2 linked regions of the Methanococcus voltae PS genome follow. Each later gene encodes a partner of the first gene's protein in a complex. Links are inferred from orthologs where the notes say so. Each region holds a gene or a part of one and is shown on either strand. Other genes may lie near its edges. The genes, in order: M2325_RS04845 and M2325_RS05755.

Evidence for each region.
Region 2: the proteins of M2325_RS04845 (region 1) and M2325_RS05755 are in contact, whole or in part, in a cryo-EM structure (PDB 9H1L), measured with the Methanococcus maripaludis proteins. The link is inferred for Methanococcus voltae PS from one-to-one orthologs. Residues at the interface, in WP_104837391.1 of Methanococcus maripaludis: Cys8, Asp10, Ala12, Gly13, Ile16, Tyr17, Arg19, Ile20, Thr23, Cys41, Gln43, Asp44, Pro46, Phe48, Asp134, Asn137, Arg138, Val139, Phe140, Pro141, Glu142, Gly143, Arg145, Glu161, Lys162; in WP_011170365.1 of Methanococcus maripaludis: Ser79, Ser81, Arg82, His83, His84, Ala112, Gly113, Lys114, Asn115, Ile116, Asn139, Phe140, Glu141, Ser142, Cys143, Gly162, Pro163, Arg178, Arg179, Ala180, Gln181.

Annotation. Positions count from the first base shown.
Region 1 is NZ_JANUCQ010000002.1:349,345-366,414, reverse strand. Bases 12,181-15,166 are described here. They hold M2325_RS04845 (methanogenesis marker 17 protein), read left to right. Parts: upstream 12,181-13,392; coding sequence 13,393-13,941; downstream 13,942-15,166. Other genes in these bases: M2325_RS04835 (DUF2798 domain-containing protein), read right to left, coding at 14,484-14,738; M2325_RS04840 (hypothetical protein), read left to right, coding at 14,037-14,432; M2325_RS04850 (PH domain-containing protein), read left to right, coding at 12,810-13,175; surE (5'/3'-nucleotidase SurE), read right to left, coding at 12,181-12,247. Also shown: eif1A (translation initiation factor eIF-1A), read right to left, coding at 1-104; M2325_RS04920 (RNA-binding domain-containing protein), read left to right, coding at 430-906; M2325_RS04915 (winged helix-turn-helix domain-containing protein), read left to right, coding at 1,122-1,784; signal peptide peptidase SppA, read left to right, coding at 2,011-3,147; ATP-dependent sacrificial sulfur transferase LarE, read left to right, coding at 3,330-4,082; M2325_RS04900 (hypothetical protein), read left to right, coding at 4,352-4,846; M2325_RS04895 (undecaprenyl-diphosphate phosphatase), read right to left, coding at 4,930-5,688; hisD (histidinol dehydrogenase), read right to left, coding at 5,966-7,240; KEOPS complex subunit Cgi121, read right to left, coding at 7,373-7,903; M2325_RS04880 (DUF362 domain-containing protein), read left to right, coding at 8,101-8,352; M2325_RS04875 (IMP cyclohydrolase), read left to right, coding at 8,441-9,067; M2325_RS04870 (MarR family winged helix-turn-helix transcriptional regulator), read right to left, coding at 9,209-9,658; preflagellin peptidase FlaK, read left to right, coding at 10,254-10,955; M2325_RS04860 (Rpp14/Pop5 family protein), read left to right, coding at 11,015-11,419; more of surE, read right to left, coding at 11,438-12,180; M2325_RS04820 (phosphoadenosine phosphosulfate reductase domain-containing protein), read left to right, coding at 15,373-16,437; nadC (carboxylating nicotinate-nucleotide diphosphorylase), read right to left, coding at 16,483-17,070.
Region 2 is NZ_JANUCQ010000003.1:30,209-47,176, reverse strand. The notes cover bases 13,209-16,092. They hold M2325_RS05755 (methanogenesis marker 7 protein), read left to right. Parts: upstream 13,209-14,133; coding sequence 14,134-15,051; downstream 15,052-16,092. Other genes in these bases: M2325_RS05750 (ribose-phosphate diphosphokinase), read right to left, coding at 15,158-16,027; M2325_RS05760 (carbohydrate kinase family protein), read right to left, coding at 13,209-13,776. In the rest of the region: M2325_RS05810 (replication factor C small subunit), read left to right, coding at 1-922; M2325_RS05805 (hypothetical protein), read left to right, coding at 1,044-1,493; M2325_RS05800 (cobalt-precorrin-8 methylmutase), read left to right, coding at 1,771-2,409; M2325_RS05795 (threonine--tRNA ligase), read right to left, coding at 2,562-4,451; M2325_RS05790 (bifunctional N(6)-L-threonylcarbamoyladenine synthase/serine/threonine protein kinase), read left to right, coding at 4,722-6,440; hisA (1-(5-phosphoribosyl)-5-[(5-phosphoribosylamino)methylideneamino]imidazole-4-carboxamide isomerase), read left to right, coding at 6,625-7,353; M2325_RS05780 (CBS domain-containing protein), read right to left, coding at 7,457-8,419; M2325_RS05775 (sodium-dependent transporter), read right to left, coding at 8,697-10,241; M2325_RS05770 (CBS domain-containing protein), read right to left, coding at 10,663-11,073; M2325_RS05765 (DUF1611 domain-containing protein), read left to right, coding at 11,704-12,771; more of M2325_RS05760, read right to left, coding at 12,820-13,208; M2325_RS05745 (GMC oxidoreductase), read left to right, coding at 16,318-16,968.

The sequences.
Region 1 (17,070 bases):
CTACTTGCGCCTAACATTTGTTCGATAATTCCTAAAAGTTCATTTTCTTCTTTTCTTGGAGTTCTAACTCTAGTAGGTTGTGTTTGTTGTTGTCTTGGGTCCATTTATCTCACCTTTTAAGTTTAACAATCTATTAAATCATAACATAATGCAACATAATTATAATTAATATTGTTAAATTTTGTTAATTTATTTATTAATCATTCCTTACTTATTTATATACTTAATTATCATTTTTTAATTGCAAAGAATATTATTTCTTAAAATACCTATTGAAAAATGTAAACTTAATAAACAATGGGGTACTATTACTAGATTATTATAAAATTATTGATTATAATTATTAATTATTAAGCGATACGAATATAGGGGTAATATGATATTATTATTCATTATACAAGATATTATACAAGATTTTGAGGGCATATTATGATTATAAACTTACGAGCATTTTTAAAACCAACTGAAAGCTATGATAAAGTAGCTAAAGCAATAAAAAACATATTTCCTGACGCAGAATTAACTTTGGAAGACCAAAAATATGTTTTAGGAACTGCAAAAGATATTAATGTATTTAAACAATTATTACGAACTGAGGAAATATTGGATACTGGAAGAATGGTTTTAGAAAGAGGAGCTTCAGATAAATTATCTAAATTTTACATAAATAAACAAGCTGCTTTTTCAAATACATTAAATTTCGATAAAGATGTACACGGCGGTATTAGAATATCTATTATAATTGATGAAAAAGACGAAGAAGAGTTTAAATACTCAAAAAACTATAAATATTACGAAGATTATGAAGGAGACGTTAGTCCAGCATTGTTGCATTTAATTAAGAGTATTGCACCAAAAACTAAACACGGATATATAATCAATGAGTACGAATTGGACGAATATTAATCGTAAAAATAAAATTAAAAATAAAAGTAAAACTAATTTTAAATTAATTTAAAATAATAATTTTAATGTGAAAAATAAAAATAAGTAATATTTGGATACAAATAATAATTTATAAAAACAACCAATATTATAAACTAATAGACTAATGGTATAAAAACCAAAATTAATTATGATTTATACAACATAATTATTTATAGTTATTTTAGGGTGAAGTTATGATTAGGTATGTAGCATACAAAATAAAGCCAGAAGAGTTTTTAAACAATGAAATATCGAATAAAGCTTTAAATTTAAATGGAAAATACATTCACAGAGTTAGATTACTAGGAAAAGCTTCTAACATTACGCAAGAAGGCGTAAAAACATTCCAAGTAAACGACGTTGTTGTAAAGGATTTTGAAAATACTTCCGAAAACAAATTCCAAGAAGGCGATTTGGTGGATATAATCGGAAGAATCGGGATATATAATGAAGAAAGATACGTTTCTTTGGAAGTTCTCAGTAATAAATCCGAAAATGCCGAAAAATGGACTCAACTTAGGGAAAAAGAAATCGAAGAAACTAGAAAATACGTGAATGACGAAGGTAATCAAACATACAATAGAGATGAGTACCAAGAAGGCGAGTTTTCCGGTTCCAGCGGTTCATCAGGTGATGGATTTGAAGATATGGAAAACGAAGCTTTGGAAGAACTTTTTGGAGAATTAGATGCTAAAGATAACGTTTTAGATATTATAAAAAATAATAATGAAATAGGTTACTACGATATTTTAGATTTGGCAGAAATCTCTGAAGAGGAGTTAGATGGAATTTTAGAAGAACTAATCGATAATTCCGAAATTTACGAACCAAAACCAAGAGTATATCGTGAAATGTAATTATCTTAAAATTTAGTTTAAATTGCTATTTATAGGGAATTTGTTATTTTTTCTTATTTTTTCTTATTATTTTATCCATTTTATACTTTAATTTAGCATTTTTTTATCATACTTATTTATATTTTGATTAGGATAATAGATATTGTGGATATATTTAAGAATATATGCAAAACCTTAATTTATATGATTAAAACAAATTTACACATACAACATAAAGAGGTACATTATGAAGTTCGAAGATGAATCAAAACCTGATTCCGAAAATAATCAAAATGAATTGAACGATGAACCAAAAGATAATAACAACAATAATATAATTGCAAATACCAATAATACGAATAATAACGATAACGATAAAAATACAAATAAATCTATCGATAAACATGAATCTAAAACTAAAACTAAAAATAAGAATTCTAAAAGTTTAGTGTATTTATTCATTGTAATCATCGTAATTGCAATATTATTAACAAGTTCATTATACTTCGTAAATTTATTAGGGGCTGAAGAAGAACACGCAAACATTGCATTAATTGATTTTAACGGTGCTTTGTATTTAGACACGCCTCAAGATGATTTATTCACAGAATATCCTCCAGATGTTTATGATTACATTGATTGGTTGGACGAAGCTGAAAAAAACCCTGATATCAAAGGTATAATCATAAAAATAAACTCACCTGGCGGTAGTAGCATAGCAAGTACTAAATTAGCTAAAAAAATAAAAGAAGTATCAAAAACTAAACCTACAATAGCATACATTGAAGCTATGGGCGCATCTGCAGCTTATAGTGCCGCTTCATCAACAGGGTATATCATATCCGAAAAAGAAGCGATCGTCGGTAGTATTGGGGTAAGAATGGATATCTTACATTACTATGGATTAATGGAAAAAATAGGCGTAAACTCTACAATTATCAAAGGCGGTAAATACAAAGATATTGCGTCACCATATCGTCCAATGACTGAAGAAGAACATGCAATGTTGCAAAGAATGGTTAATAATTCATACGTGGAATTTGTATCGCAAGTAGCAGAAGATAGGAATATGACCTATGAACAAGCCAATAATCTTGCACAAGGTAAAATTTACGATGGTAGAGATGCTTTAAAGCTCGGTTTAGTTGACGAGAATGGAGATTTCGACCAAGCAGTTAAAGTATTGGCAAAACGTACAAACTTATCACCTAACGATGTATCGATTAAGACCTATTCAAAAGAAGATACTAGAGCCGACACATTATTTGGATTTAGCTCAAAAGAAGCTTTTTATTACGTTGGTAAAGGTATAGGTTCAGAAATGAGCCGTAGTTTTTCACAAGAGATGTATGAAAACTCCTATAATTATGAATTAGTTCAATAATTAAAGATATACTTAAAAATATATTTAAAGATAGAATTAAAAAATACAATTAATTTATTTAAAAATCGAAATATATGCAATATTTGGATTAATGCAATATTTGAGAATATAAAACAGATTATATAATATATTCAAAATGATATGGCATTATTTTAAATATTTTTAATAATTTAGGCGAAAATATGGATAAAGAAAAATTTAAAGATATAAAAAATTTTTTTAGGGGTAAAAAAGTAATTGTTTCTTACTCTGGCGGGATAGATAGTACTTTAGTAGCAAAATTAGCTCAAAATGGAGACGAATGTGTTGCAGTAACTATTGATAATGGATTTTTTTCAAAAAGTGCTTTGAAATACGCTGAAAAAAAGGCAAAACTAATGAATTTAAAACACGTTGTTATCGATGTTAATCAATTGGATGAAAACGCTTGCGTAGAAAATAGATGTTACGAATGTAAAAAGATAATGGCAAAAATTTTAACTGAAATAAAAGACCAATTGGAATATGATATTATCGTTGATGGTACTATTTACGAGGACCTTGTAGAAGATAGACCTGGTTTAGATGCTTATCGTGAGTATGGGGTTGTTTCACCCTTAGCAGATAATAAAATAACAAAAGATGATGTAAAAGAATTTTCATACTATCTGGGATTAGATATTCCAAAAAAAGAAACTTGCATAGCTACAAGAGTCTTGGATACGCCAATAACCAAAGAAAAAATGCAAATGTCAGAACTTGCAGAAGATTTTATAATGAATCTATTGGATATTACGGGTTATTTTAGAGTTAGAACTTTAAAAGACATTGCAATAATTGAAGTAAGCAACAAAGATGCACAGAAATTTTTAAAAACCAATATATTTGAAGAAATTGATACAAAGTTAAAAGAATTAGGTTATCACAGAGTTATGTTGGATTTAAGCTTAAAATAGGGCTAAATAATAAGTAATAAATAATAAATAAATCAATAGAAAATAGAATAAACTCAATAAATATAATACTTTTTTTGTTTGAATTTTTAAAAATCTAACTCTAAATATTAAGTTATAAAAATCATAAAATTCATAAAAATATATAACTATGTAATTATAAATTTGTATTTTTAAATTAACAAATTAACAAATTAACAAATAAGTAAATCAATAACTCAATAATTGAATAGGATAATACTTATATAACAAATGTTGAGGGGGTGTTGCCATTGAGCAAATTAACTGAAATAATTGCTACAGGCATTTTTTTAATAAATTTTCAAACAGCTTTTGGATATCCGATAATTTTAAAAGCCACTGAAGTATCGGGCGGGACTTCAAATAGTATATCATCGTTAGGAAGTTTAGGGGTTTATGAAAAAGAAATTTATTTGTTATTTATTCTATTGCTACTTTTAATAGTTATATTATTGATATGGAAGAGATATAAGACAAGTGAGTTTGGAAAAAAAGGTTCTAAAGACGATAAACTATATAATTACGACGAAGAGACAGAAACTTTAAAAGGTGATATGAAAAAGATGGGGAAATTAAGTGATACGGTTGAAAAAGGGAATAAAGATGTTGATAGTCAAGAAAGTCAGGATATTAAAAAATCAGATAAGGATGACATTAATATGTTTAAAGACTCTAATATTACATATAATTTAAAAAATAGTACTAGCATTGAAGTAATATACGAAAAAGAAGAAGAAAAAAAGTAAAATGGGTAATAATATCGCTAATAATATCAACAATATTGTTACTAATATTGATAATACTAGCAATAATATTGATAATGCCGTTATTATAGGAACATTATTACCAAAATTGACATTATAATACAATAATACCCAAATATTTTTAATTTATTGTTTATTATTAATTTTTTAACAATTGATAAGGCAATTAATCCCGAAAGTGTGGCGAACACTAATCCAACAATTGACTCAAAAGTTAATGCTACGTCGCTTAATTCAAGAACTCCAGCACCTGCTGTAACTGGTAAACTCATTATAAATGAGTATTTAAATGCGTCCTCTTTTTTCATTCCCCTATATACTGAAGTAAATAGGGTAGAACCACTACGTGAAATTCCAGGTAATATTGCAAATGCTTGAGTGATTCCGACCAATAAAGCGTCTTTATGGCTTATATCATACATGGATTTAGTTCCATGGTTTATTTTATCCGACATAATCATCATAATACCAGTAATAGCTAAGAATAAACCGATAAATTTTAAAGAACCGTAAAATGACGTAAAAAAGTTTTTTAACAATAATCCTACGATAACGGCTGGTATGGTTGATATAATCAATTTAAAACTTAAATCCATAGAGGATTTATCTTTTTTAACTAATCCTTTGGTAATTTCTATTACGTCCTCTTTAACGAACATAAAAACTGCCAAAAAAGTAGCAAAATGCAAAGCTGCAAAATAACTTATCTGTGGTTCAATTGACAACAATTTGGAGATAATTGCCAAGTGTCCAGAGCTTGAAACGGGTAAAAATTCTGTAAATCCCTGGACTATACCTAGTATAATTTGTTCAAATCCTAACATGTTTTCACTTTTTTGTAAATCGTAAATTCTTTATTTTTATTTTTAAATTTTTTTTAAATTTTTTAAATTCTTAATGTAAATATTTAAAGGTATTTAAAATCGTATTTAATATATTTTAAATAATCCCATATTTTAAAAAAATAATAATATCAAATAATATTATATTTGCACCATATTGTTGGTATTATTGGTGTTATTAGTATTATTAGTATTATTATTTGATATCCTATCTATTTACGATATTATTTATAGATTAGCATATATTTTATTTTTACATCTATTTTAACCTACCTTTAATTGCTTCAGCGTGGTTATATAAACCTTCTGCTTCTGCAATGGTGGTTACAACATCTGCAATACTTTTTAAGCCATCTCTAGTTAATTCCTGAACTGTAGGCTTTTTAATAAATGTTTCTACGCTAAGTCCTGAGTACATTTTTGCACATCCTGACGTTGGTAAAACGTGATTTGTACCGCTTGCATAATCACCAACCGGTACTGGTGCGTAGTGACCCAAAAATATGCTTCCTGCATTATTAATGTATTTTAAAACTTCTCTTGGGTTTTTGGTCATTATTTCAAGGTGCTCTGGAGCATATTCGTTTGATAAGTCTATACATTGGTCTAAACTACCGTAAACTATTGCGGAATTTTCCAAAGCTTTTACTATTATTTCCTTTCTCTTAGCATTCTGTGCAGTTTCAATTATTCGGTTCTTAATTTCAACCGCTTTATCTTCTGAAGTAGTTGTAATCACACAAGATGCATTAGGGTCGTGTTCAGCCTGTGCTAAGAAGTCAAGAGCCACATAATCCACATTTGTTTCCTCATCGCAAATTATTAAGACTTCTGATGGCCCCGCTGGGAAATCAATTGCTACTTCTCCGTAAACTAATTTTTTAGCGGTTGTAACAAATATGTTACCCGGACCTACGATAATATCAACTTTAGGAATGCTTTCAGTACCATATGCTAAACTTGCAATTGCTTGAGCACCCCCTAGTTTAAAGATGCTATCTACCTTACAAATATCAGAAGCCACTAAGGTTGCATAATTACCCTTGGTTCCATTTGGAGGGGATGTTACAACGACTTCTTTAACGCCTGCAACCTTTGCAGGAATTGTGGTCATTAAGACAGATGATGGATAGAAAGCTTTCCCACCTGGAACGTAGCAACCCGCTTTTTCAATAGGTCTTATGATTTGTCCAGTACTAATTCCATCTTTTTCCAATGCCCATTCTTTTAAATTATCAAGTTGAGCTTTGTGGAACTCGTAGATATTTTCGTGAGCTTGTTCTAAGCTACATACGACTTTAGAATCTACATTTTCATACGCAGTCTCAATTTCTTCTTTAGTAACCCTAAAGTTTTCGATATCGACACCGTCAAACTTTTTTGTATATTCTTTCAATGCAGAATCTTTATTTTCCCTAACATTTTTGAGGATATCGCCGACTATTGGCAATATATTGTCCATATTAGTCTTATTTCTGTCCATTATTTTTTGAATTTCTTCTTCATTTAAATCATCAATTTTTTTAAAAATAATCATAATGTCCCTCAGTTAATTTCTAAGATTAACACATAATTAAAATATAATAAATATATCTAAATTTGTATAGTGATATATAAATATTTACCATATTTTAAGATATTTAAATTTAAAATTTCATTTAGTATTTTAAACTTTACACTCTACAATAGCTATTTCTTCAATAACTCTTTTAATCAAGTTTTCAACTGTGTAAACGTTTTTTAAATCGTATATACTAACTATGTTTTTGAACTTTTCATTGTTAAAATCATCTGATACGTTTAAAAATTCTACAACATCTTTTTGAACGTTTCCGCCAATTTTATCGATAATAACTTCCGCAACTTTTTCATCTTTACAAATAAGGCATACATTTCCGGATTTTGCTCCTAATAATTTAATAGCTGTCGATATTTGACGAGTAGCAGAAGCTCTCACTAATATCTCTACCCAAAAATTATTTGAAATATTTTTTTTAGTCATAGCTTGTACTATACCTTGTTTAATATGGCTAATAGTAGCTATGCAATCCGCATTTAGCATTTGAAATTCAAATTTCTTGTTTAATTGAAATATGTCATTATTAATAGTTGCATTATTAATCCCAAGTATTATAAATGTCTCGCCATTGATTTTAAATTTATTTTTTTCAACTATTTCTTTCATAATTTCATTCATAATATCGCCATATGATAATAAGTGTATAGATAATAATTATAAATAATATTTATAAAATAACACATAGTATATATTAATGTACATTAGTAATTATGTATAATAATTATTTATTAATCAAGTCGAATTAAATTAAAATAAATAAAAATAAATAAAAATAAATCAAATTTGCATTTTTTTTAAAATTAATAGGGTAAATTATGTCAACAGCAGATGATAAATTTGGAAATATAATTGAAGATGAAAATAAAAATACCAATAAAGATTTTTCTTTAGAAATTGGAGATAATTGCGTGGGTTGTGGCGCTTGTGTTCCATTTTGTGAGCAGGAAGCAATAACTGCACTTGGTAATGCTACAATTGATACCGAGAAGTGTATAGAATGTCACGCTTGTGTAGATTACTGTACAATAGGTGCAATAACTATAATAAATAATAATAAAATAATATAATAAATTATAAAATTATAAAATAAAATACTAACATAAAAAATAATAGGATAATATAAAAAGAAATTATTTATTTAATTGGTGATTTATAATGTATCTTGGAAGATTTTTAATACTGGGCAAAACAGAAGAGGGTAATCCTTTTGTAACTTACAGAGTATCAAGCAGAAGTTTCCCAAACAGAGTTTCAAAGGAAATGGATGAAAATACAATAGCAATAATCCCTAAAGATTTGGAAGAAATATTTAAAAATACTTATATTACTTATAATTGTGTTAAAATAGTAAACGATGAAAAAAACGATATGGATACAATCGTAGCTACAAATGGTTCGCAAACTGATATTATCGCAGATAAAATTAAATTAGGCTTACCAATAAGAGACGCACTTTCATTATCTATGATAGGAATGGATTATGAAAAAGACGATTATAATACGCCAAGAATATCCGTAGTTTTGAACAAAGAAGAAGCTTACATGGCTTATGTAGCAAAAGATGATATTAGGATTAAAAAAGTAGATTTGGAAGAGGGCAACGCTTATTATTTAAGTGTTTATGAAGCTTGTAAGATAACAAGTCACCAAAAAATAGCAGTAGATTTAAAAACCGCTGAAGAAATCTCTAAAAACATAATGGAACACGAATATTTCGAGAATCCTGTAACTTGTGCAACAGTTATGATTACAGAAAATGGTATCGAAAAATCATTACTTTAATTTTAAATTTATAAATTTATTTTAAATATGTAAATTTTAAATAAATAATATTTTAATTTATTTAAAAAAATAGAAAATAGTTTTTATTTATATTTTAGTCTATTTTAGTCTATTATATTTTATTTTTTTTAATTTGTTTTATTACTTGTCGTGATTAAGTAATCTTTTGTGAACGTTATCATATAATTTCACAAGTATTTTTTTAACTTCTTCTTTTTCTTGTTCGTCAAAGCCTTCTAAAATATCGTTGTTTAATCCGATAGCTTTTTCCCAACAGCATTCTTTGAATTCAGAACTTTTTTCAGTCAAGTAAATTCTATTTATCCTTGCATCTTCTTTATCAACAACTCTTTTGAGGAAACCTTTTTTCTCAAGACAGTCGATTAATCCTGAAATTGAAGATGGTTTTATGCCCAAGTATTCGTGTATTTCAGACTGTGTTAAACCGTCTTTTACCCATAAGCAAGATAATACTCTAAATTGTGAAGATGTAATTTCGCAATCTTTTAATAAACTGTTGTTTAAAATGTTTAATTCCAAATGTATCAAATAAATGTAGTGGGATATTAAATCATTAGGAGTATATTTCAAATTATCACCTTTTTAAATTATACTTAGTAGTTGATATTTTGTGAGATTGATATACTTTAATAAGTTGTTATGGATATTTTTATGGATTATGCTACATATTTTTCATATCTATAGTATTTTATTTCATGTTTGCCCATACGAATTAATATAAAAATTTTATAATTAATTACTTATAAAACTATTATGTTTATTCATATATTTGAATATACGTTTAAACTATTTAATAGTTTATATTGATTGTGTGAATATATTTAATATTTAATATTTGGGGGTTTTGAGGTTTGCCATTATTATTAATATTTATTAATATAATTTAGAAATCTAATATTAGGATTATAATTTTAATTCTAATTTTTTAAAAAAAATTTAATAATGTGCACCAATAAATACATTCGAATGTAAAATATTTATCCTTATATATATTACTTTCGCTAATAATCCTAAAAAGTTGCTATATATCCAAATTTGTAATATATTAATAATAAATATTAGATAATCCAAATAAACTATAAAACAATAAAACAATAATTTGTATGAATAATATGAATAATATTAAAATATATTATAAAAATTTAAAAATTTAAAAAGTGATAACTTGATAGCATACGCAATAGGACTTTTGGGATTATTAATTGCATCTATACAGGATATCAAATCCCGAGAGATAGAAAATTATATTTGGATAGGGATGGCAGTTATAGGATTGCTTTTATCCACATACTTATCGTTCACAACAGGCAACTTTATGCCAATAATCTCTTCAATATCAGGATTTATAATATGCTTTATAATTGGTTATTTAATGTTTGTATTAGGCATCGGTGGTGCAGATGGTAAAATATTAATGGGAATGGGCGCATTAATTCCAAGCTACGCATTTCCAGTATATTCTTCACTTCAACCGTTATATACAATGGAATATATACCCTGGTTCCCATTGTTGGTTTTCTTCAACGGTGTAATATTAATGATTGTGTTACCTATATATTTGTTCTTTAAAAACCTTTCAAACGGTGTAAAGCCTAAAAAATTGAAAGAATATGTTTTAATGTTAGTTGGTGAATATATAACCGTAGCAGAAGCTAAAAAAGGAAACAAAGTAGTATTGGGAAAAGGAAAAGACGTTAAATTGATACCTTCAGTAAATGACGATAAAAATTATGATTTGTCAAAGTACAAAGATACGCAATATGTTTGGGCAACTCCGGAATTACCTTTATTGGTACCGATTGCACTATCTTACATCATAACGCCGTTTTTAGGTGACAAAATACTTAGCATTATATTGCCCATGTAATTAGTAATAGAATTAGTAATATAATTAGTAGTATAATTTAATAATTTAAAGGTTGAAATATGTTAAAGACATTACCCCCTACATTAAGGGAAAAAAAGAGATATTTGGCTTTTGAAATACTTCACAAGGAAGAACTTTCAAATGACGATGTCATAGGAATAATTAGAAGTTCCATAATCGATTACTGTGGATTTAAAGAATGTGGTATTGCTAATCCCTGGTTAATTGATTATAGCAACGGAATGGGAATTTTAAGGGTCGAAAGAACGCAAGTTGACAACGTAAAAGCTTCTTTAATTATGGTGGGCCATTATAAAAGAAATCCAATAAATATACGAGTTATGGGAATTTCAAATTCTATAAAAAATATCAGAAAAAAATTCTTGCACGTTCCTCATGAGCCATATTATAAGATAATTCAAAGAAAAAAACGAGAATATCAAAATAAGAATAATAGAAAATAAAAAAAAGAAATTAAATATCTAAATTAATTTATCAGAATATTCTTTTTTAAACAATTCTAAATTTTTCAAAGTAGTATCTAAAGTAAGAGGCGTAATTGAAACATTATTTTTATTTCTAACGGCGTGTACGTCTGTACCCTCTTCCTCATCATATACGGGACTACCATCAATCCAATAGTAATCCCTACCCCTAGGGTCTTTTCTTTGGTCAATATGGGTGGTGTACATTTTTTTAGCAAGAGTAGTGATTTCCCAAGGCGTTTTAGTATCTGCTTCATGTGGCACATTTACATTTAAAACGTCACATCCGCTATCGAATACGTCACATTCAATGGATTTTTTAAGTACATTGCTTAATATTTTAGCAGAATTTTTAAACTCAACAGGGGCATGACCTTCATTAAATTTAATATCGTCAGTTTTAACCTGCAATGAACAAGCTATTGATTTAGCACCGTGATGAGCTCCTTCAAAAGCAGCTCCAAGAGTTCCAGAAGTGGTGATTTCAGTACCTAAATTTTCACCAATATTTATTCCAGATACCACGTAATCTGGTATTTTATCAAGTATTTTAAATATTCCAAGAACGACACAGTCCGTAGGCGTTCCAGAAACGGCAAAACCTTCCGTACAGTCTGGAAGCTTAACTTTTGTTATTCTAAGGGGTTCAAATAAACTTATAGCTCTTCCGATACCGCTTTGTTGATTTGAAGGAGCTACAACAGTCACATTTGCATCAAAATTATTTTCTAATGAATTTTTTAATTCTAATAACCCATTTGATTGAATTCCATCGTCATTAACTAATAATATATCAATTTTATCCATATTATCACCAAATATTAGTTTAGCTTATTTTTAGATTTTAGATTATAAATTATTTTAGATTATTTTATTTATGATAGCTATAATTAAAAATATGTCTTTAAATATTATAAATATATTATAAATGTTTAAGTTTTATATAAAATAACAGGTATCTTAAATATACGTCAAAAAATAAAAAAATAACGTAAAAAATAACGTAAAAAATAAAAATGCTCGATGATGATTGTCATCTCTACTGAAGTCAATATTGCTATCATAGTGTATCGGATTATGAGTTTATAGCAATTTGAAAATGATGAATACACAGATACTGAGAGCACTCTTTTTTAAACTTCATTTAACTTGAATTTACTCAAATTTAATTTTTAAAATCTTATAAATTTATTGGTTTTGTCTATCCTATTTTCACTAATCTTATTTTTTAAATATTATGCTATCTAAATTTAAATAAAAAATGTTATATAATAAGAATAATAGAAAAAATGTATATTTAACAGTATATAATGCCAGATTTTATTAAAAATACTGCATTAATAATTCAAAAAATAAATTGAGGGTAAATATGATAAATGTTGTAAAATTGGGATTTTTCGGAAAAGACAACCGAGGGAATGAAAATCCATTTTTTAAAGAATTTTTATTAGATGGGGAAGAAATACTATGTTCATTTAAAGGAGTACGTGATGAATTGGTCTTTACTCCATCAAGGATAATAATGATGAATGCACAGGGATTAACTGGAAAAAAGAAAGAATTTAGGTTTTTCCAATATAGTAAAATTAATAGCTACGCTATCCAAAATTCAGGAACATTTGATTTAGACAGTGAAATAAAGCTCGTAATTGGAAGTGTAGAATACGAATTTGGGTTAGGAAAAGGTGTAGATGTAATATCTATTGGAAAATTAATGAGTGGATTAATCCAATAATTTTTTATTTTCTTTGTATAATTTAAATTAGCATTTTTTTATCTTTTATCTTTTATCTTTTATTTTTTATTTTTTATTTTATCTAACTACTGAATTATATTCTTAACAAAATATTTTTATCAGATTTATTCATAAGTTATTTTAAATAGGATACCTCATATAATATATTATTAAATTACACATTTTATTATTATAATGAGTTAATTAAGGGATATTTATGTCAAAGATAAATGTAGAATGTACTGACCCGGAAGGAAAGCAAATATATGATAGAATAATCCAAACAAACCTTGAAGATTTAGTTTTGGGTAAATCTATACTACAAGTTACTATGATTTGTAATTTGGAAGAACCTTATTTTATAATAGGAGCATTGCCTAAGTCTACCTCTAGAGCAATTAGTTTACGGGATATTGCGGAGATATCGGAAGAGATAAAACAAGATGACAAAGTTATAAAAAAATTAACTATAATTGACGAAACTTATGCTCCAAAACTCCTAGAAAAAATAGCTGTACTCGACCAACCGTCTAGATTGGAGATTGTAACTGATTCAGATATCGAATTAAACACAAAGATTTACGATGCGAAAGATGAATTCATCGATAAAGTGCTAGATTTTATGAATAGAGTATTCCCTGAGGGTATGCGCGTTAGACAAACCTTACACGGAAAATCAATTGCTATGGTGGCATCGGAAAAACCAATAGCTCCAGAATGGTTAAAAGAAGCAAATGATTTAAAAGAAACTTTAGAAAACCAATAATTTGATAAAATATACTAAAATATACTAAAAAATATAAAAAATATAAAAAACTAAAATAAATATCATAATAAAATAAAAAATATAAAAGTGAAATTATGAAGAATACAATCTCAAGAAGCTTTGAATTAAAGGATTACGCTATTCAAGGTACTAAATTCGGCGATTACTGGTTGAAATTAGAAAATCATAAAAAATTAAAAACAGAGATATCTTATATTCCAAAAGATTCAGATTTTTTTACAAAAGAGCAAGCAAAAAACGTTGTAAATAATCTTTTCGAAATTTTAAAAAGTTTTAAAGAACAATTACCCGAAAATATAGAAGTAGACATTTTATTTAAGAGCTTTGACGTTTGTAAGACGATTACGCTATCGAATGACAATACAAGTGATAAAAAAGACTTATACGCTAAAATTGAAGACGAGAATAATATGAATAATATAGATGAAATTCTTGTAAGTGTTTATTTTATTGTAAAATACGACTTATAAATTATTTATCATTTTTATTTTTAATTCAGTTATCATTCTTATTTTTTAAGATTATTCATCTTGTGAGGATGTTTCAACGATTTTTGAGGTTATTATTTTAGCAATTGGTCCTGCAATAAATGAATACGGGATTGCCACTACAATACCTATTAAAAATTTAGATGGCCAAGCACGTAATAAAGCTTCATTAACGCCTAAAACGGAAGCAGTCATTACAAGAGACATACCAAAAGCCATTAAAATTGACATAAAAAGTCCAAAAATCATATTTTGATATTTCTTATTCATTTTTTTTAGTTTAAACATAGTATATTCTCCAAAAAATAATACAAATAGTAATTAAACAATATTGAATGATATGAATATATAAATATTAACTTATTTTAAGTTAAAATAATTCAAAAGATTTAAAATGGTATAATATCTTAAAATATTTTCTAAAAAATGGACTGAGCGGGATTTGAACCCGCGGCATCCGCATAGCCAATGCGGCACTCTCCCAGGCTGAGCTATCAGCCCACTTAAAAAAATCAATTTACAAAGTAGTAATTAATCATTACATTCATATTAATGAATATAACCTTGTATAAAAAAACGCAGAGGAAGGGATTTGAACCCTTGCGGGGCAAAGCCCCATCGGATTTCAAGTCCGACGCCTTTGACCAAGCTCAACCACCTCTGCACATAAAAGAACACCAATAGAGCAATTCCTTAATCTATTGTATCTCTCGCAATATATCATTAAGTATTCTACTATATAAATCTTTCGGAATATATCCTCGAGTGTAGTAATAGGGTGTATTAATATTAAGTAATGATATTAAGTATTAATATAATGAAATTCTATGATTTAGACCATATATAAAATTACAATTATCGATTAAACTTATTAAAATTATTAAATTATTAAGTTATTAAAATTATTAAATACGTGATTATAATGGAAAATACTGCAAAACCCCTAAAATATGAAAATAACACTAAAAACTTAAAATTCACACAATGGACTATCGAAAAACGAAATTTACACGATTTAAACGAATTAAAATCAAATATTATAAAAAATTTAGAAAATAGTGATTTATTGGATAAAAAAGCTCTTTTAATGTTAAGCGGGGGCAAAGATAGTGCCACTGCACTTGCATTATGTAAAGAATTAAATATAAACGTTGAATTATGTATTCATTACGTCCACAACTGGAGCTGGGATATTTCAAAAAACGAAGCCGAAAAGTTGGCTAAAAAATATGAAGTCCCGATTATATTCCCCGATATAACCGAAAAGCTCTCTAAAAAAATTCGCGGTGCAAAAGGTAAAAGTATCTGTAGAATATGTAAAGACATAATGAAAATTAGAGCTGTAGAATATGCACACGAAAATGGATTTGATATCATAATAACTGGTGATACCGCCTTGGAAAAAATCTCGGGGCCAATTTTAGATGATTTAAGGGAAAAAAACCCAAATTCTGAAGATAAAGAATTTTATCATAAAATGGAACTTTCAAAAATCCCAAGACGTTATGATACTTATTTTTTGAGACCTCTCTTAAGATTAAGCCAAAATGATGTTATGGCAATTCACGAGCATTACAATATAAACGTACAACGTGTTCACGAAGTAGGGGATAAAATCGGTCATTGGAGAGAAGGTTGCTGTTTGAAATATTGCGACCCTGAAGAAAAAATATCAACAGATTTATTTAATGAAGTTTTCGAATTGAATAAATATCTTACAGAAGTTGCAAGGGAAAATAACATACGAGCTTCTGTATTATTGCCTTCAAAAGATATATTAGTTTTACCAAAGACAAAAGGTAATGTAAAAATAGTTTTAGATGCAATAAATGGTTTTTATGTATCAAGACGTATATCAACGAATGAAACTTGCGTATGTTCTAAAAATGGCGATGAAAATGAAAATAAAAGTAAAAGTAAAGACGAGAATAAAAATGAAACATTAACTTTAGATAATTTTAGTTATTCAAGATGGCAAGGTTGGTAATGAAAATAAAAGAAATAAAAAAAGAATATTATTTTTAAATTTTTTCTAAATTTTTTCTAAATCCAAGCCCATATCCACAGATTTTGCAGAATGTATCAAACAACCCATGGAAATAACATCAACAGGGTGTTTTGCATAGCTTAAAACATTTTTTTCCGTAATTCCGCCACTTAATTCTATAATAGGTTTGAAATTGTATAATTTATTACAATCTTCAACAATACGTAGGGCTTCTTCAATTTTTAAGTCGTTATAATTATCGAGCATAATTATATCGGGATGATAGTTTATAACTTCTCGAAGTTGAGTGTTATTATCAACTTCTACCTCAATTTTTTTACTAAAACTAACTTTTTTAACCCTTTTCATACATTCGGCAATACCTAAAGCTTCAATATGGTTATCTTTAATCATAATCATGTCATCAAGTCTATATCTGTGCGTATCTCCGCCCCCTACCTTAACAGCGTATTTTTCAACTATCGATAAAAGTGGTAGAGTTTTTCGGGTGCAAGCAATTCTAACATTTGGATTGATTTTTTTAACAATTGAAACGATTTGATGAGTTTTTGTTGCAATTCCCGATAAATGCATCATAAAATTTAAAATCGTCCTTTCAAATGTAATTATTTT
Region 2 (16,968 bases), on another replicon or contig:
ATACAGACCAAATACTTTAAGCGAAATTGTGGGTCAAAAAGAAATAATAGAAAGACTTAAAAATTATGTTGAAAAGCAATCAATGCCACATTTACTATTTAGTGGTTCACCGGGTGTTGGAAAAACCACTGCAGCGTTATGCTTAGCAAAGGACCTTTATGGCGAAGAGTGGAGAGAAAACTTTTTGGAATTAAACAGCTCTGATGAGAGAGGTATTGACGTAATAAGGACAAAAGTAAAGGATTTCGCAAGAACAAAACCAATCGGAGATGCACCATTTAAAGTCATATTCCTTGACGAGAGTGACGCTTTAACATCTGATGCTCAAAATGCTTTAAGACGTACAATGGAAAAATACTCCGATATATGTAGGTTTATTTTAAGTTGCAACTATCCAAGTAAGATTATTCCTCCAATTCAATCAAGATGTGCAATATTTAGATTTTCGCCATTAAAAACAGAAGATGTTTTAGAATACATGGAATACATCTCAAAAAGTGAAAATATAACCTTGGATAAAAGTGGTAGTGACGCAATAATTTACGTATCAGAAGGCGATATGAGAAAATCAATAAATGTTTTGCAGACTGCAGCGGCTGTTTCCAATGAAATTGATGAAGATATAGTTTACAAAGTATCTTCAAGGGCTAGACCTGACGAAATTAAGAAAATGTTAGATTTAGCATTAAACGCAAGATTTATGGAATCAAGGGAACAACTTTATAAACTAATGGTCGATTGGGGAATGGGTGGACAAGATATCCTTACTCAAATCTTTAGGGAAGTTCCATATTTGGATATCGAAGAGCATGAAAAAATATCTTTAATTGAAGCTATAGCAGAATGCGACTTTAGGATTGTAGAAGGCGGAAACGATAGAATTCAGTTATCAGCGTTATTGGCTAAATTAGGGGCATTATAAGTTAATTTTACATTATGGTATAAATTAATTTCAAATAAATATATATCGTAGTAAGTCATAGTTTTGATTAACTTTAATGATGTAATATTTAGACAATCTAACAATAAATGATGTGAAAAAAATGGATGCAAAAAATAGCGAAAATAAAGAAAATAACGAATTTAACAACCCCGAATTTGATATTATTGAAGTAAAAATCCCTGCAGGCTTGCCTCAATCAGTAATTGGCAGATTACTATCAAACTACGAAGTTCAACACGAAGTTAAAAAAGATGAGATAACGCAACAAGAATACCCTGTATTATTTGGTTTTAAGAAAAATGTTGAAGAAGCTATGGCCAATGTGGTATTGTACACTGAAATGAGATTTGCATTAAGAGATATTGCAAGATTATCAAAATTCCACAAAATACCTGTTAAACTATATTCAAAAGATGAAAATGTTCAACATATATTAAGCGTAGCAATACAAGACTGTTTAAAAGCCGATATTGAAATAATTAATACTGAATTAGACCAGGAATCTGAAATTATAAAAGTTTTAGATAACGAAATATATGTGTATATTTAATCTAATTCAAAAAAAAATGAATTTTTACTTTTTTCATCATATTTTTTTGTTTTTATTTTCAAAGATATTATTAAATATCAACTTAAAATTACTTAAAATTAATTTCCATATCTATTTATAATATTGTATTTTATAGTACTATAATAAATTAAATAATAATATAATTAAACATAACTTTAATAAATAATACGAAAATATATTACAATCATTATATAAACTTGAAATTTAAATTATAAAACTTTATAAAATTTAAAAACTTTAGACAGCTGGTGAAATAATGTTTATGGGAGCCATTACCAAAAATGGATTAGATATTGCCGAAAAATCAAGAGAAATAGTAAAATCAAAGATAAAAGATGTTTTAGGAACAAAATACGAGGATTACACTGAAGAACAAATGGGTATAATTGAAAGAGTTGTTCACGCAACTGCTGACCCCGAATATGCAAAATTAATGGATTTTACAGATGACGCAGTAAAAAACGGTGTCGAAGCAATAAAGAATGGAAAACCTATAATCGTAGATATTTCAATGGTTGAAGCAGGAATTCGGTATGAAAATATCTATAACAATATAAAAAGTGAAGAAACAATCGAATTGGCAAAAAAAGAACAAATAACAAGAGCAGAAGCTGCAATGAGATTATTAAAAGACAAAATTGACGGTGGAGTTGTAGTAATCGGAAATGCACCAACAGCATTAATAGAAATTGTTAGATTGACAAAAGAAGAAAATATAAAACCTGCTCTAGTTGTGGGGGCACCGGTGGGCTTTGTAAAGGCTGCAGAATCTAAAGAATTATTAAGAAATTCCGAAAATAGCGCTATTTCAACAATAGGTCCAAAAGGAGGAACTCCAGTAGCTGTTTCCGTTGCAAATGGGATAATCGCATTAAGTAGGAACGAAAAAGCATAATTAACTTAACTATAGAATTATAACATAAAATAATATAATATAAATTATATCTTTTTTAATAAATTATTTATTTTAAATTTTAAACATCTCAAAAATGAAAAAAAAGTATTTTAGTATTTTATTAAATTATTTTTATTTTTATTTTTAAGTTCTTATCTAAATATTGGTTGTACTGAGCATTTGATAGGTAATGGCAATGGCCTAACCGGACAATCTTCAGTTTCTGATTTTATATTCGTTATTAACTCATCTAAGGTCATTACTTCTTTAACTGGTTTTTTGGTTGAAGATTTAGCTCTAACGGTTACATTTAAGTTACCTTTTTCCATTTCCTCGTCACCAATAACTACAACGTACATAGACCAGTCTTTACCCGCATTTCTGATTTTTTTACCGATACTTTCTTCTCTATCGTCGTAATCAGCCCTTATTCCATTAGCTCTTAATGTTTCAGCAACTGAAAGCGCATATTCTTGATGTTTATCGGAAACTGGTATAACTCTAACTTGAATAGGTGCTAACCAAGTAGGTAACATTGGAGGCACGTCTTCGAGAGTGTTTAAGTAAGCTCCTTCTAATAAACCACATAATACTCTCTCAACACTACCTGTAGGTGAACAGTGTAATATAATAGGGTTTATTTTTTTATCGCCATCATTTACAGTAATGTCAAATCTTTTTGCACTTTCTACATCGATTTGAACTGTAGGGTTTTCAATAGGTCTTCCAAAGCTATCTACAACAGCCATATCAACTTTACCAATCCAGTAGTGTTTTCTTGCAGGTAAAATTTCTAAAATTACATCTTTTTCGTATTTAGCTCTATATTCTGTGATTATGTTGTATAACCAATCTTTGTGTTCATCGTAGAAGTCTTTTGTAAATCTAAATATGATTGAGTAAGGTGTTTTTAAGTCATCACCAGTTTTTAAGCCCATCCAGAACTGTTCTTCAAATGCTTGTTTTGCTTGTTCCATGTCTATACAAACAGTGTGCATATCAGGCATTGTGAATGCTCTCAATCTTTTTAAACCTACTAATTCTCCTCTTTGTTCGTATCTGAAGCTGTAGGTTGATAATTCGTACAATTTTAAAGGTAAGTGCTTAGGTAATAAGTACATATCTTTTTTCATCATAAATTGACCAAAGCAAGCAGCAAATCTTAACATTAAGTCTTTATTGCTTTGTCTGAATCTATATTGTCTTTCTCCAAATTTATCAGCATGTTCTTTAATTGCTTTGTTTCCTAAATCATACATTACAGGAGTTTCAACAGGCATAGCTCCGTATTTAACAACTAAGTCGTAAACATAGTCTGATAATAAATCTCTGATTAATTTACCTTTTGGGTACCATCTAAAGTGACCTGCATCTGAACTTGGTTCATAATCACAAATTTCTTTTTCTTTGATGTATGTAACGTGAGGAGGTTCGCTTTCACTTTTCTTTTTGCTTTTTCTATCTTCTTTATTTTCTTTAATTCCTAATTCATGTTTTAATAATGCTTTTAAACCATCATCTTTAACTGTTTTAACACTTTTTTCATCCATTTCAATTAAATTAAAGTCTTTGTCTACAACATAGAAAGTGGTTTTTGATTTTTCCTTTTCTTCAGCATCTTCGGTTCTTTCAGCACTAATTTGTCTCGAAAGTTCACTTAATGGGTGACCTTTACAGCTAATTTTAAATGCCTTGTACCATCCAAATGGTGACCTTAAAACATTGTATTCAGGTGCTAAAATTTCTTCAACATCTTTTAAAATCTTTTTAGCAACATCAGGAGAGCCCAAATTACTTGAAAGGTGAGCATATGGGTATAATACAATATTTTCAACCTTTAAATTTTCAGCAGTTTTCTTTATTTCATCAACAACGTTTTTAACAACCGCTTCAGGGTCGGATTCATCGTCTCTTTCAACCGCTATAAAAACGGTTAAACATTCGTCCATTTTTCCGCTTAATTTTTCAGTTTCTTCAGCCATTTTAGTTTTTTGTTTAGCTTCATATTCTAAATAATCAGAGTGTATCATTAAAGTTTTCATTATGTCCCTCATTATGAATTTGAATTATAATTTTATTTTAATTTTTAATATTTTTAATATTTGATTAATAGATACTAATATTATTGATATATCATTGTTATATTTACTCGAAATATGATTTTTTCTATTCTGAGTTATGAAATTATAAATTGATATAATTCACATACTTATTTACTTACATATTATAAATATTTAATTTAAATAGTTAATTAACATATCAATATTATGATATTTTAGAATAATATTTTAGATGATACGAAGTTGAAAATTATGAATCGAAAAAGTAAAAAATTAATCTGTTTAGGCTTAGAGGGGACTGCTGAAAAAACAGGAGTGGGTATAGTCACCGAGGATGGAGAAGTACTGTACAATAATACAATAATCTACAAACCGCCATTACAAGGAATAAATCCTCGTGAAGCTGCAGACCATCACGCGGAAACCTTTATAAAACTTTTAAAAGACGCATTTAACAACGTGAATCCAAAAGATATTGATTTAGTGGCTTTTTCTCAAGGACCTGGTTTAGGTCCAAGTTTAAGAGTGACTGCAACGGCGGGGAGAGCTTTGGCTCTTTCACTAAATAAACCTATAATCGGCGTTAATCATTGTGTAGGTCACGTAGAGATAGGAAAATTAACAACACCTGCAAAAGACCCTTTAACATTATATGTAAGCGGTGGAAATACCCAAATTTTGGCTTACGTAGGTAATAAATATCGAGTAATTGGTGAAACTCACGATATAGCTATAGGAAACTGTTTAGACCAATTTGCAAGAAGTTGTGGATTACCACATCCTGGTGGCGTATATATCGAACAAATGGCAAAGAAATCAAAAGATAATTTGGAAAATCGTGGAAATTACTTAAAATTACCCTACACAATAAAAGGTATGGATTTATCTCTTTCTGGATTACTAACTGCGGCAATTAAGAAATCAAAAGATACCAGTGGGAATCATACTTTGGAAGATGTATGCTACTCTTTACAAGAAACGGCTTTCGCAATGTTAACAGAAATAACTGAGAGAGCTTTAGCACACACCAATAAGTCAGAAGTAATGTTAGTTGGAGGAGTTGCTGCAAACGACCGTTTAAAAGAAATGCTACAAAAAATGTGTAATGAGCAAAATGTTGACTTCTATGTGCCCGAAAAACAATACTGTGGCGATAATGGGGCTATGATAGGCTGGTTAGGTATTTTACAATATAAAAATGGAAAAAGAACTGATTTAGCAGATACAAAAATTATGCCAAATTACCGTGCAGATATGGTGGGTGTAAATTGGATTAATAATGAGGATAATATAAAAATAAATGAAGCTCAACGAGTAATACCCGAAAATTTAATTGGAAAGGGTGCTGAGGCAGATATTGAAATTATTGATTATTTAGGGAATAAATCTATTAAGAAGACTAGGATAGTAAAAGGTTACCGTGTAAATGAGTTGGATATACTTATAAGACAAAGAAGAACGGTAAAAGAAGCAAGATTTTTAAATAATGTAAAAAATTTAAGAATTTGCACCCCTACAGTTTATGATATAAATAAAGATGAAAATAGCATAATAATGGAATTTATCGACGGTGTATCTTTAAAAGATTATATATTAAATAATAAATGTCTAAATCCTGATTTAAAAAATTTATTAATTAGAGTCGGTGAATCAATTGCTAAAATGCACAACGAAAACATAATTCACAATGATTTAACTACCTCTAATTTTATGGTTAGTCAAGACAATGGGTTATGTAATGAATCAAATATTAAATTATATGTGTTAGATTTTGGATTAGCAAAATATACTGACGTTTTTGAGGATAGGGCGATTGACTTAATTGTTTTGAAAAAAGCACTAATAAGCACACATTACAAACAATTTGACGAAATTTGGAATAATATTCTGGAAGGCTACAAAATTTCTAAAGATTATGATAAAACTTTAAAAATGATTGATAAAGTTGAAAAAAAGGGTAGATATTTATAATTTTTAATTAAATACAATAATTATCTTACTAATGGATGTAATTAAAATTTATAAGAGTACGTCTGTATAAGCGAATAATAATAAAGTATAATTGTATAAAATGTATTTTGATATGTATAAAATTATAATAGAATTATAATAGAATTATAATAGAATTATGATAAAATTTTAGATGGTGAAACTGATGTATATTATACCTGCTGTGGATATGAAAGAAGGCAAATGCGTGCAGTTAATACAAGGAGACCCCACAAAGAGACATGTGGAGTATGACAACCCTGACGAAATAGCTAAAATGTGGATAGAAAATGGTGCAGAGATGTTGCACCTTGTAGATTTGGATGGTGCAATTGACGGAGAGCGTGTAAATTTACCCTGTGTTAAGAAAATAATTCAAGAGTCAAAAGTACCTGTTCAAATGGGTGGTGGCATAAGAACCATACAAGATGTGGAAGAATTAGTCGATTTGGGGATTAATAAAGTTATTATCGGTACTGTGGCAGTTCAAAATCCAGATTTTGTTGAACAACTTGCTAAAAAAGTAGGTAGTGACAAAATAATGGTTGCTTTAGATGCAAAAGATGGTAAAGTAGTTATAAAAGGATGGAAGGAAAAAACAGAGTACACACCAGTTCAAATGGGTAAAATTTTAGAAGAAAAAGGTGCTGGTAGTATTTTATTTACAAATGTAGACTCTGAAGGTCTTTTAAATGGTATAAATATCACACCTACAAAAGAACTCGTAGATAACTTAAATATACCGATTATAGCATCTGGCGGAGTAACTACAATCGAAGATTTAATTGAATTCAAAAAAATAGGTGTAGCTGGCGTTGTTGTAGGTTCTGCATTGTACAAAAACAATTTTAAACTACAGGACGCAATAAATACAGTAAATAACTTTAAAATTTAATAATTTATTTTATTGTAAAATATAAAATAAGATTTTGATATATGATATTTTAATATAAATAATATAATTACTATTTTCATTAGTAATTTTCGTTTATTTTTAATCACATGTCCACTCGAACGGTAATTGTACCAAAAGTCCTTTTACTGTCTTCAAATAATGCAAAGTCTGTAATAACTCTTTGTATTGCTGATTTTTCATTTACCATAGTTACGTGGTCAGTAATTACGATTTCTTCAAACTTTTCTTTTTCAATCGTTTTCATCATTTCTTTAATAACTTTAATACTCATAATATCCAACAATTTGGTGTCAATAGATATATGGGATAATTCCCCGTTATTATTTTTAACTAATTTAGCAAATGCGTCCCAATCTCTTGATTTTACTTCTACATAATCTTCTTTTTCAGAAATTATGTATCCTCTAGCGCTCATAAGTACTATTATATTATCCTTAAGTCTTTCAAGCTTTTTAACATCTGTATCGTAGAAATAAAGGTTTGTAATATGTTTACAATCTTTTATTTTGGTAGTTTTTTTACTATATATTTCATTGGTTTTTAAGATATCCGTTTTACTTATAATGCCCAATATATTGTTTTCTTCATCTAAAACTATTAATCTACCAACTTTACTTTTTATCATTAATTTTTGAGCAGCTAATGCAGATTCATCGCATCTTATGGTTACTAAATTCTTGGATTTAGTCATTATGTCTTTTATTTTTGTTTTACCAGGTACTGATTTCTTTTCAAGGTCATTGAATGTAACAATTCCAACAAGTTCTTTGTCAGAATCTACGACCGGATAGCCCAAATGTTTATGCTTCCGTATTACGCTATTCAAAAAATCTACAGAATCATTTTCATTAACTGTAACGACCCTAGAAGACATTATTTGACTTACACTAAGCTTATTTAATATTTTTAAGTCGTACAATTTTATTAAATCGCTTTCACTTTCCAATATAAATTTGTTTATATAAGTAAATAAATATTCTATTGAATCATGTTCCAAGCCTATGTTGTATACTCTTTCTATCGTAGATAATTTATTAAAATACATATAATATCACCAAAATTCATTAATATTCTAAAAATACCAAAATATTGTATTTATTAGCAATAAGGGCTAATAACAGAGTTATTGAAAATATTTCTATATATTATACTATATTTATTTATCTAATTGAATTTAGGTAGTATGATAACTATTAAAAATTAAAAAATAGAAAAATAGAAAAATAGAAAAGTAGAAAAATTAAAGGTATTTAAAAAAATATATTATAAAATTAATGTGGTATAATATATTATTTAGTTATAATTTTATATTTTTAGCTTATTTATATTTTTTCTTCCTTTTTTAATACTTCTTTTGCAATTTCTTTAAATCTATTGTAGTTAAAGCTGTCCCAGTCTTGAATTTTTTCTTTCCAAGGTATTGATGTAAAGATGATTGAACCTAAGAGCATAGCAGGAATAACTGCAGCACCTAATGCTACAAATATGCTTTCATATCCGCCGTAACCTGTTGTAATTAAACTGTACGTATGGAATCCTAAGAACACCAATAATGACACTGGTGTAATTATACCTGCGAATACTTTCCATAATGAACCCATTTTAATAGGGGACAATCTATCGATGTATTCAACAAGTTTTTCACCTTTAAATAACCATATTGCCGCAATAGCTTCTAATATACCAACTAATGGTAATGTTACGTTTGAAATGAAGTTATCTACTATATCTAACCAGTATAAACCAGACTGAGTTACGAATATTAAACTCCCTAGAATACCTAATATTGTAACAATAAACGAAGTCTTTTTCCTGCTGATTTGGAATTTATCGATAATTGCAGACGAGAATGACTCCATTAAGGATAATGCTGATGAGATACCTGCAATAACGAAGCTTAAGAAGAATATAATACCAAATTCTCTTCCGAAAGGCATTAATGAAATTGCCGTAGGGAATGTAACAAATGCCAAAGTAATGGATTGTTGAACAACTTCAGTTATTGGTATGTTCTGTTGGAATGCCATGTATCCCAATGTTCCAAATACCGCAAGACCTACAATTAATGAGTAGAATGAATTTGACAAAGCTACAATAAGTGAACTTTTTGTCAAGTCAGTTTTTTCAGGTAAGTAACTTGAGTATGCTATCATAATACCAAATCCTAAACTTAAGGAGAAGAATATCTGACAGAATGCGTCAACCCAAATTTTTAAGTTAGTTATCTTTGAAAAATCTGGAGTTACGTAGAGTAAGATACCATCGATACCACCCGGTAAGGTAAACCCTCTTATAACTAATGCAACAGTCATAAGGAATAGTATGGGCATAAATACCTTGTTTGCTCTTTCCAAACCTTTTTTAACCCCTGAATTGATAATAACATAAGTTACAACCCACGCAAGAACAACTGATATTAACGATAATAATGGGAATGTACCTATTTCACCAGGCCCACTTGAGATTTGTAATATATCATTGAAGAAGAATCCTCCGATATCTGCAGGTATTCCTATGAATAAAAGCTGGTATAAGTATGCAATACCCCAACCAAGGATTGCCATATAGTAGGTAGTGATTATAAATGCAGTAAATACGGAAAGCCAACCTAACCATTCGAATTTACCGTTTAATCTTTTCCAAGCAAGGGGTGCGGAACCCTTTGTAGAATGTCCTATAACGAACTCTAAAGCTAAAACTGTAACACCAACAATAAATAAACCAATTATATAAGGTATAAGGAAAGCCCCTCCACCATTTTCATAAGCCATGTATGGAAACCGCCATATGTTTCCTAAACCAACCGCAGAACCAATTGCTGCGATTATGAAACCCAAATTAGAGCCCCATTGTTCTCTTGCACTCACAATATCTCCTCACAATATGATTTGATGTATATTATTTATTTATATACAATATCACCACATCAGTTTTGTAAAAACATTAAGTAACATTATATTTTATATTTAATTTAATTTAATTTAATTTATCAATATGTTATATTCAATTTATATTTTATTAATATCATTATTTATAATTATAAATGTAATTTTTTATTATTCATATATTTATATTTCGATATATTATTTGTTATACATATTATATATTTATTGAGATATAATTGGTATTTTGGTTAATAATACTCAATAAACCTTATGTTAAAAATAATTTTTAATCAAGATAATAAAAATATATCTATCTCTTAGAAGATATAATTTAAAAAAAAATAATATAATTAAAAATATATTAGATTAAACTATAATTTATAATTTGAACTTAGATTATAGATTATATTAATTTTGAAATATATCTAATTATATCCCCATCGGAAATTATACCAATCAATTTTCCATCATCGTCAACTACAGGAAGCTGGTTTATAATTTCTGAAGCAGTTCCGTTTATATCCATTTTTTGCAAAGCTTGTTTAATTGTTTCAGAAGGTTTAACAGATATTACATCTTTTGTCATTACTTCTTCAAGAGTAGTTTCTAAGGTGTAGACATCTTTTATTAAGTTGTAGCCTACATCTGTGGTCGTTATAATGCCCATTAAAACCTTATCGTCGTTTACTATAGGTAAGCAACTTACTTTGTTTTTAAGCATATTTTCAAATGCGTCAACAACAGATTCGCTGGTTTTTGCAGATACTACATTTTTAATCATTATTTCTTCAATAGTGCTATTTAATTGCTCCATATTATCCCTATTTTTAGTATTATAATAAATATCTAGATATTTATTACCCTAACTTGAATTTACTTGTTTATTTCAATTTTATGTAAGTATATTACTACTATATTACTATTATAAAGATTTTAAATATACTTATTTGCGTATATCACTAGGTAATTAGTAAATAATTATTACACAACTATTAATAATTATTATATTTTTGCTTAATTATTATCTAATAATTAAATACGACTTCATATTAAAATAACATTCATGATTATATTAAAATTCAAATTTATATATGAGACTATTGTTATTAAATAGAAAACTTTATATACCATTGTTTTATAAAACGCTTAAAAAGTCTCAAATATATAAATAAGCTCTTAAAAATTAATATTTTTAAAATATAATTTATTAGGGGTATTGTAGTCGACTATGAAAAAGTATTTAATTGAAAACTTTAGATATATGATAAAATAATAACTTGATATTTAATTGAAAAATAAAGTAACAATAATTACTAAATAATTACTAACTATAAAAATAAAAGGTAATACCTAACCAAAAACTATAAAAAACTATAAAAAACTATATTTTATCGTAAAATACGTATAAAATAAATATATCTTTGATATCATAAGAAGGATAATTATGAAAAATGAGCAAGTAAAATTATCACACAATAACAAAGTGGCAGATGGAATAAAATTATTTGGATTTGTAAATATAATTGATATAGAATTTAATGATTTTAATGACATTACAAAGGACATAGATACTAAAAATACTGATAATAACACGAACAATAGCATCAATATAAATAATATTGATGATAGTAATACTAAAAAGGATTACACTTGTTTTATTTGGAATAAAGAGATATTGGATGACGAGGAATTACTTATTTGGGAAAAAACAATATCAAATGAGATTAAAAAAGGAAAGAAAATATTAAACATGGCAAGATTGCAAAGAATCGAAAATAACGAAAGTTTGCTTGCACTAGCAAAAAATCACAACGTATCTGTAAGGGATATTTCAGACCCTGAAATTTATAAAAAAGTTGAAGATTACGCATATAAAGGTTTAGATGGTATAAAACCTAAAGTCCTTACAATAGTGGGCACAGGTAGGCAATCCGGTAAATTTACAGCATGCATGACTTTAAAAAATGAATTAACAAACAAAGGAATTAATTTGGGTGTTTTAGGTACCGAACCTCAATCTATGATATGCGGTGCAGACGAAATGGTTATACCCCAACCAATACCAATATGTCATGTGGCACCCACCATATTAGGAGTTATGAAAAAAATAGAGATGGAAAATAACTTAACGGAAAATGATTTAATGATAGTTTCTGGACAAACGGGTATTTTTGCAAACCCTTTGGAAGTTGGAACTGGAAGGGGTGGAAGTGTAATAAGTATTGCTCTTCTTTTAGGCTCTAATCCGGATTATATATTATTAGCTTCTGATTTGCTAGATTTAGAGGATATAACTAAGCACATATTAGCCACAGAGTTATTAACTGGTAAAAAAGTAATTGGAGTCACTGTAAATTCGAAAAAATTATTCGATTCTGAAAGTGACGAAGAAATATCTTTGATTTTACGAGATATATCTAAAAAATTAAATTTACCAGTAACCGACGTAATCGGGAGGATTAACTTAGATGAGTTACTTGAAGAAATTATTAAATTATTAAAAAATAACTAAATATTAAAATATTAAATAAAAAATAGAAATTAAATATTTTATTTAATTTTATAACTCTTTTAACGTATAATTTAATTTTTCAGACAATCTATCTGTAATTTTATCCCATTTAGGCAAATTTGTTTGGCAACCTACTTTTTCAACCACATAGGATGCTACACAGGCTCCGACATAACCGCAACTTTCCAAAGAATATCCTTTTAAGTAAGCAGATAAAAAGCCCGCTCTATAGCTGTCTCCTGCACCTGTAGGGTCCATAGCTTCAACCATAATTGCAGGAACTTTTATTTCTTCCCCTTCATGGTATATATGGCTACCATCTTTGTTGTAGGTTACAATCAAGTAATTTAATTTATTTTTCATACCTTCCGGTGTTTTATTTATTGTTTCCATTATTCTTCTATATTCGTGATGATTCATAAATAGGAAATCTACATAGTTAATTATTTCCTCTAAATTTTCAGCACTATACAATGTTAAATCCTGACCTGGGTCAAAAGAAACCAATTTGTTTAATTCTTTAGCTTTTTTAGCGCATTTTATGTTATATTCTGGGTCTCCTGTCGATAAGTGTACGATATCCCCGTCAAAATCTGGTACAATTATCTCTTTGTAATGTTTCGCAGCCCCCCATAAAAAGTATGTAATTTGATTAGCGTCTGGGTCGGTAAATATCCAAGCTTTTGGTGTTTCTTCTTCTGTGGATGTGTATACAAAGTCTAAAGAGACCCCCAAGTCTTTTAAATACTCTTCGTATCCAGATGTGATGAAATCAGTACCTACGCAAGATATCAATGATGAATTTATGCCCATATTAGATATTTGTGCTGCCACGTTACTTGCAGCACCTCCATAGTATTTTTTAGCACTAGGAATTTGCACTGATGTATTTAATTCCGGGAATTTATCTAAATCAAAAATATAATCAATTGCAGCGTGTCCAACAACGTTTATTTTACCATTACTGTCTAAATTATTATTATTATTATTTTTTATATTCTCCAAATTATCACCAAATAGTATATAAAATAACAAGATTTTTATATTTATTTTATTATTTTCTAATTATAATTTAAATGTTAAAATTACTTGTCGTTATTTTACATGTATTTTGTATCTCATAAAGATTATTATTTTAGATATATAAATTATTTTAGTCAACATTAAAACATTACTTTAATAAACGACTATAGATATAATTATACCCTTTATATTTGAATGTAATTTGATATATATTATAAATTACAAATATAATTATAAATTGTTTTATAGTATGGATTAACAAATAAAATATAATACAAAATGCAATATGTTAATTAAAAGTACTAGTATAATTTATGATAATTACAGTATGGTGATTATATGTATCAAATAGTTAGGTATGAAGGCGGAGTTTACAAACACAATGAGCTAAAAGAATGGATTGAAGACGTGGGTGGATTTATAATCCAAGAGCACGTTATGCAATTGGATGTTTTCATGACTGTCGCATTTCCAGAAGATGAAATAGCGGAATTCAAAAACCTTTCAAAAAATTACAAAGGTAAGGTTGTAGAGACTCCATTAGCAGGAATAGAAATTGCAGTGGTGGCACCAAGTTTGTCACGTCATCATTTGCCCCATATAGCTTGTGACGTTTCAGAATACGTCCGTAAATTTGGAGCTAAGCCTAATATGATAGGATTATCGCACGGTGCGGGAAAATCAATAAGTCAAATCAAGGAAAAGGAAAAAAGGCTTATTGAGGAACATGACCTTGCCATATACGTGATGGGTAATTTTAAAAGCTGTATTGAAGATAAAACCCATCTATTTGATGTAGATATTCCAGTAATTGTCACTGGAGGCCCTGAACAAATTGAAGTTGGTAAAACCTACATTGGAAATTTAGGTAGGCGTAGCCAACGTTTAAGAAGAGGCTCTGAAATTAAGGCGCTAGATAATATGATAGAAAATATCACCGAGAAAATCGGTGAAAAAAGGCTTGAATTATCATACGACCCCCCTATAATACCTCCAGTGGTTTTAAAAGATGAAATAGAAAAAAATATAGCAGATGTTCACGGTATATTCGCACCCATGCCAATTGTAACTCAATTAGATGGTTTAAGAATAAAATTGGATTACGATAGGTCGCACGAAAGAATTGAAAATTTAAAAATAGATAATTATGTATTAAAAGATATTGCATATATCTCTAAATCATTAATCAAGAATTATATTCTTGTAAAATTAAAATCAAAGTCTGAAGTAATTGAAGAATCTGAAAATAATATTTAAAAATATATTAAAAGTATATTAATATAATATTAAAAATATATTAATTTTCAGTTTCTTATTTATTTATTTATTTATTTATTTATTTATTTTGCATATCTTAATGAGTTTATTTTAAGAATAAATCTTTTAAAACATCTACTATAATAGTATCTACGCTTACAAAGCTAACTTCTGATGCGTAAGAGTCTGTTCCTATTACTTTATTTGCACCACCGTTGTATAATTTGTTTAAAGCATCATTGATTAATACTGGGTGTACGCATGAAGCAATTACTTTATTTGCACCTTGTTGTTTTAACATACTTATTGCTGTAGCCATTGTACCGCCAGTAGATATAATATCATCCACAATTAATACGTCCCTACCGTTTACGTCTAAGTTTTTAGGTGCAATGTTTACTTCTGTTGGGGAGTACCTAACTTTTTCTAAATAATCGTATTCGCAACCTATTATTTTTGAAGCCTCTTTTGCTAATTCTATAGCTCCTTTATCAGGGGATAATACAACAGGGTTGTTTAACTCTTCTTTAACTGATTCTGCTATTTTAGGAACTGCATTTCCATATATAAATGGTATTTCAAAGAATTGCTCAATATGTGTTTCATGGGGGTTAATTGTAACTATTCTATCACAGAATTGTGAGTAAATCTTAGCAAAAGCAATTATGCTGACAGGTTCGCCCTTGTTGAACTTTTTATCTTGTCTTGCGTATGCCAAATAAGGAACAACTAAAGTTATACTCTTAGCTTTTTCTTCTTTTAAAGCTTGGCATAATAAAATAGATTCTATAATTGCTTCCTGAGTATTTTGTGTTTGAATTATAATTGCGTCTTCATTTTCCACATCGCTGTGAATTCTTACATATTTTTCGCCATCGGGGAAGCTTTTTGCTTCAGTTCTTGATAACTGCCAGCCCAATAGTTCAGAAACATTTTTTGCTAATTTTTGAGATTTTGAACCTGGAATTATAATCATAGTATCACCATTATTTTTTAATCTTATTTTATATAAGATATCATTTTATGCAATATCGTTTTAGTATTAAATTAATTTCCACTGAAAATATATTACTCCAAATTAAATAAAAATAATATTATAGGATTTAACATATAATATATTATATAACATTGCTATTAATTTCAAAAACATTGATAAGTTTATTATAAAATTACCTATTTAAAATTATGCAATATCAAAATAAATTATCCATTCGGAAATAGGTATTTAAAAACAAAGAATAATCTAAAAAATAAAAAAGGGACACTATGGCAAATTTAAAAGGGAATAATATGATTTGTAAAACTTGTGACACAACCAAATATGATATACCGCCTAGATACGACGTTTTAATTATAGGCGCTGGCGTATCGGGAAGTTCAGTATATAAAGAACTCAAAAAACAATTAAAAAGTAATAAACATAATAAAAATGATTTAAAAATAGGTATTGTAGAAATGGGTGGTTTAAAACCCGAATATGTAATTGAAAAAGAAGGAAATAATATAGAAACTATATACGCTAAGGGTATTGGGGGGGCAGGTTCTTATTTTGTAGGAAACGCTTTGGAAGTTAATATTAAAGGTTTAAATCTAGAAAAAGAGTACGAAGAGCTTAAAAAAGAACTTAATATATCCGTAGTTCCTGAAGAATGCTTATCACGTTACGAAGTCGAGTTGATAAATAAAGGATTTAAACAAACTCCTAAATTAGTAAACTTTGATAAATGTATAAATTGTGGACTTTGTGCTCATAAAGGCTGTGAGGCAAGAGCATATTTTTACGAATTTTTGGATATAACCAATGAGGATTTTAAAGAATCTGAAATTATTTTGAATTCAAAAGTAATCGATATATCCTTAAAAGAACAAGATAATTATAAATTCGAAGTTATTTTGGAAAATGAGTCCAATAATAAT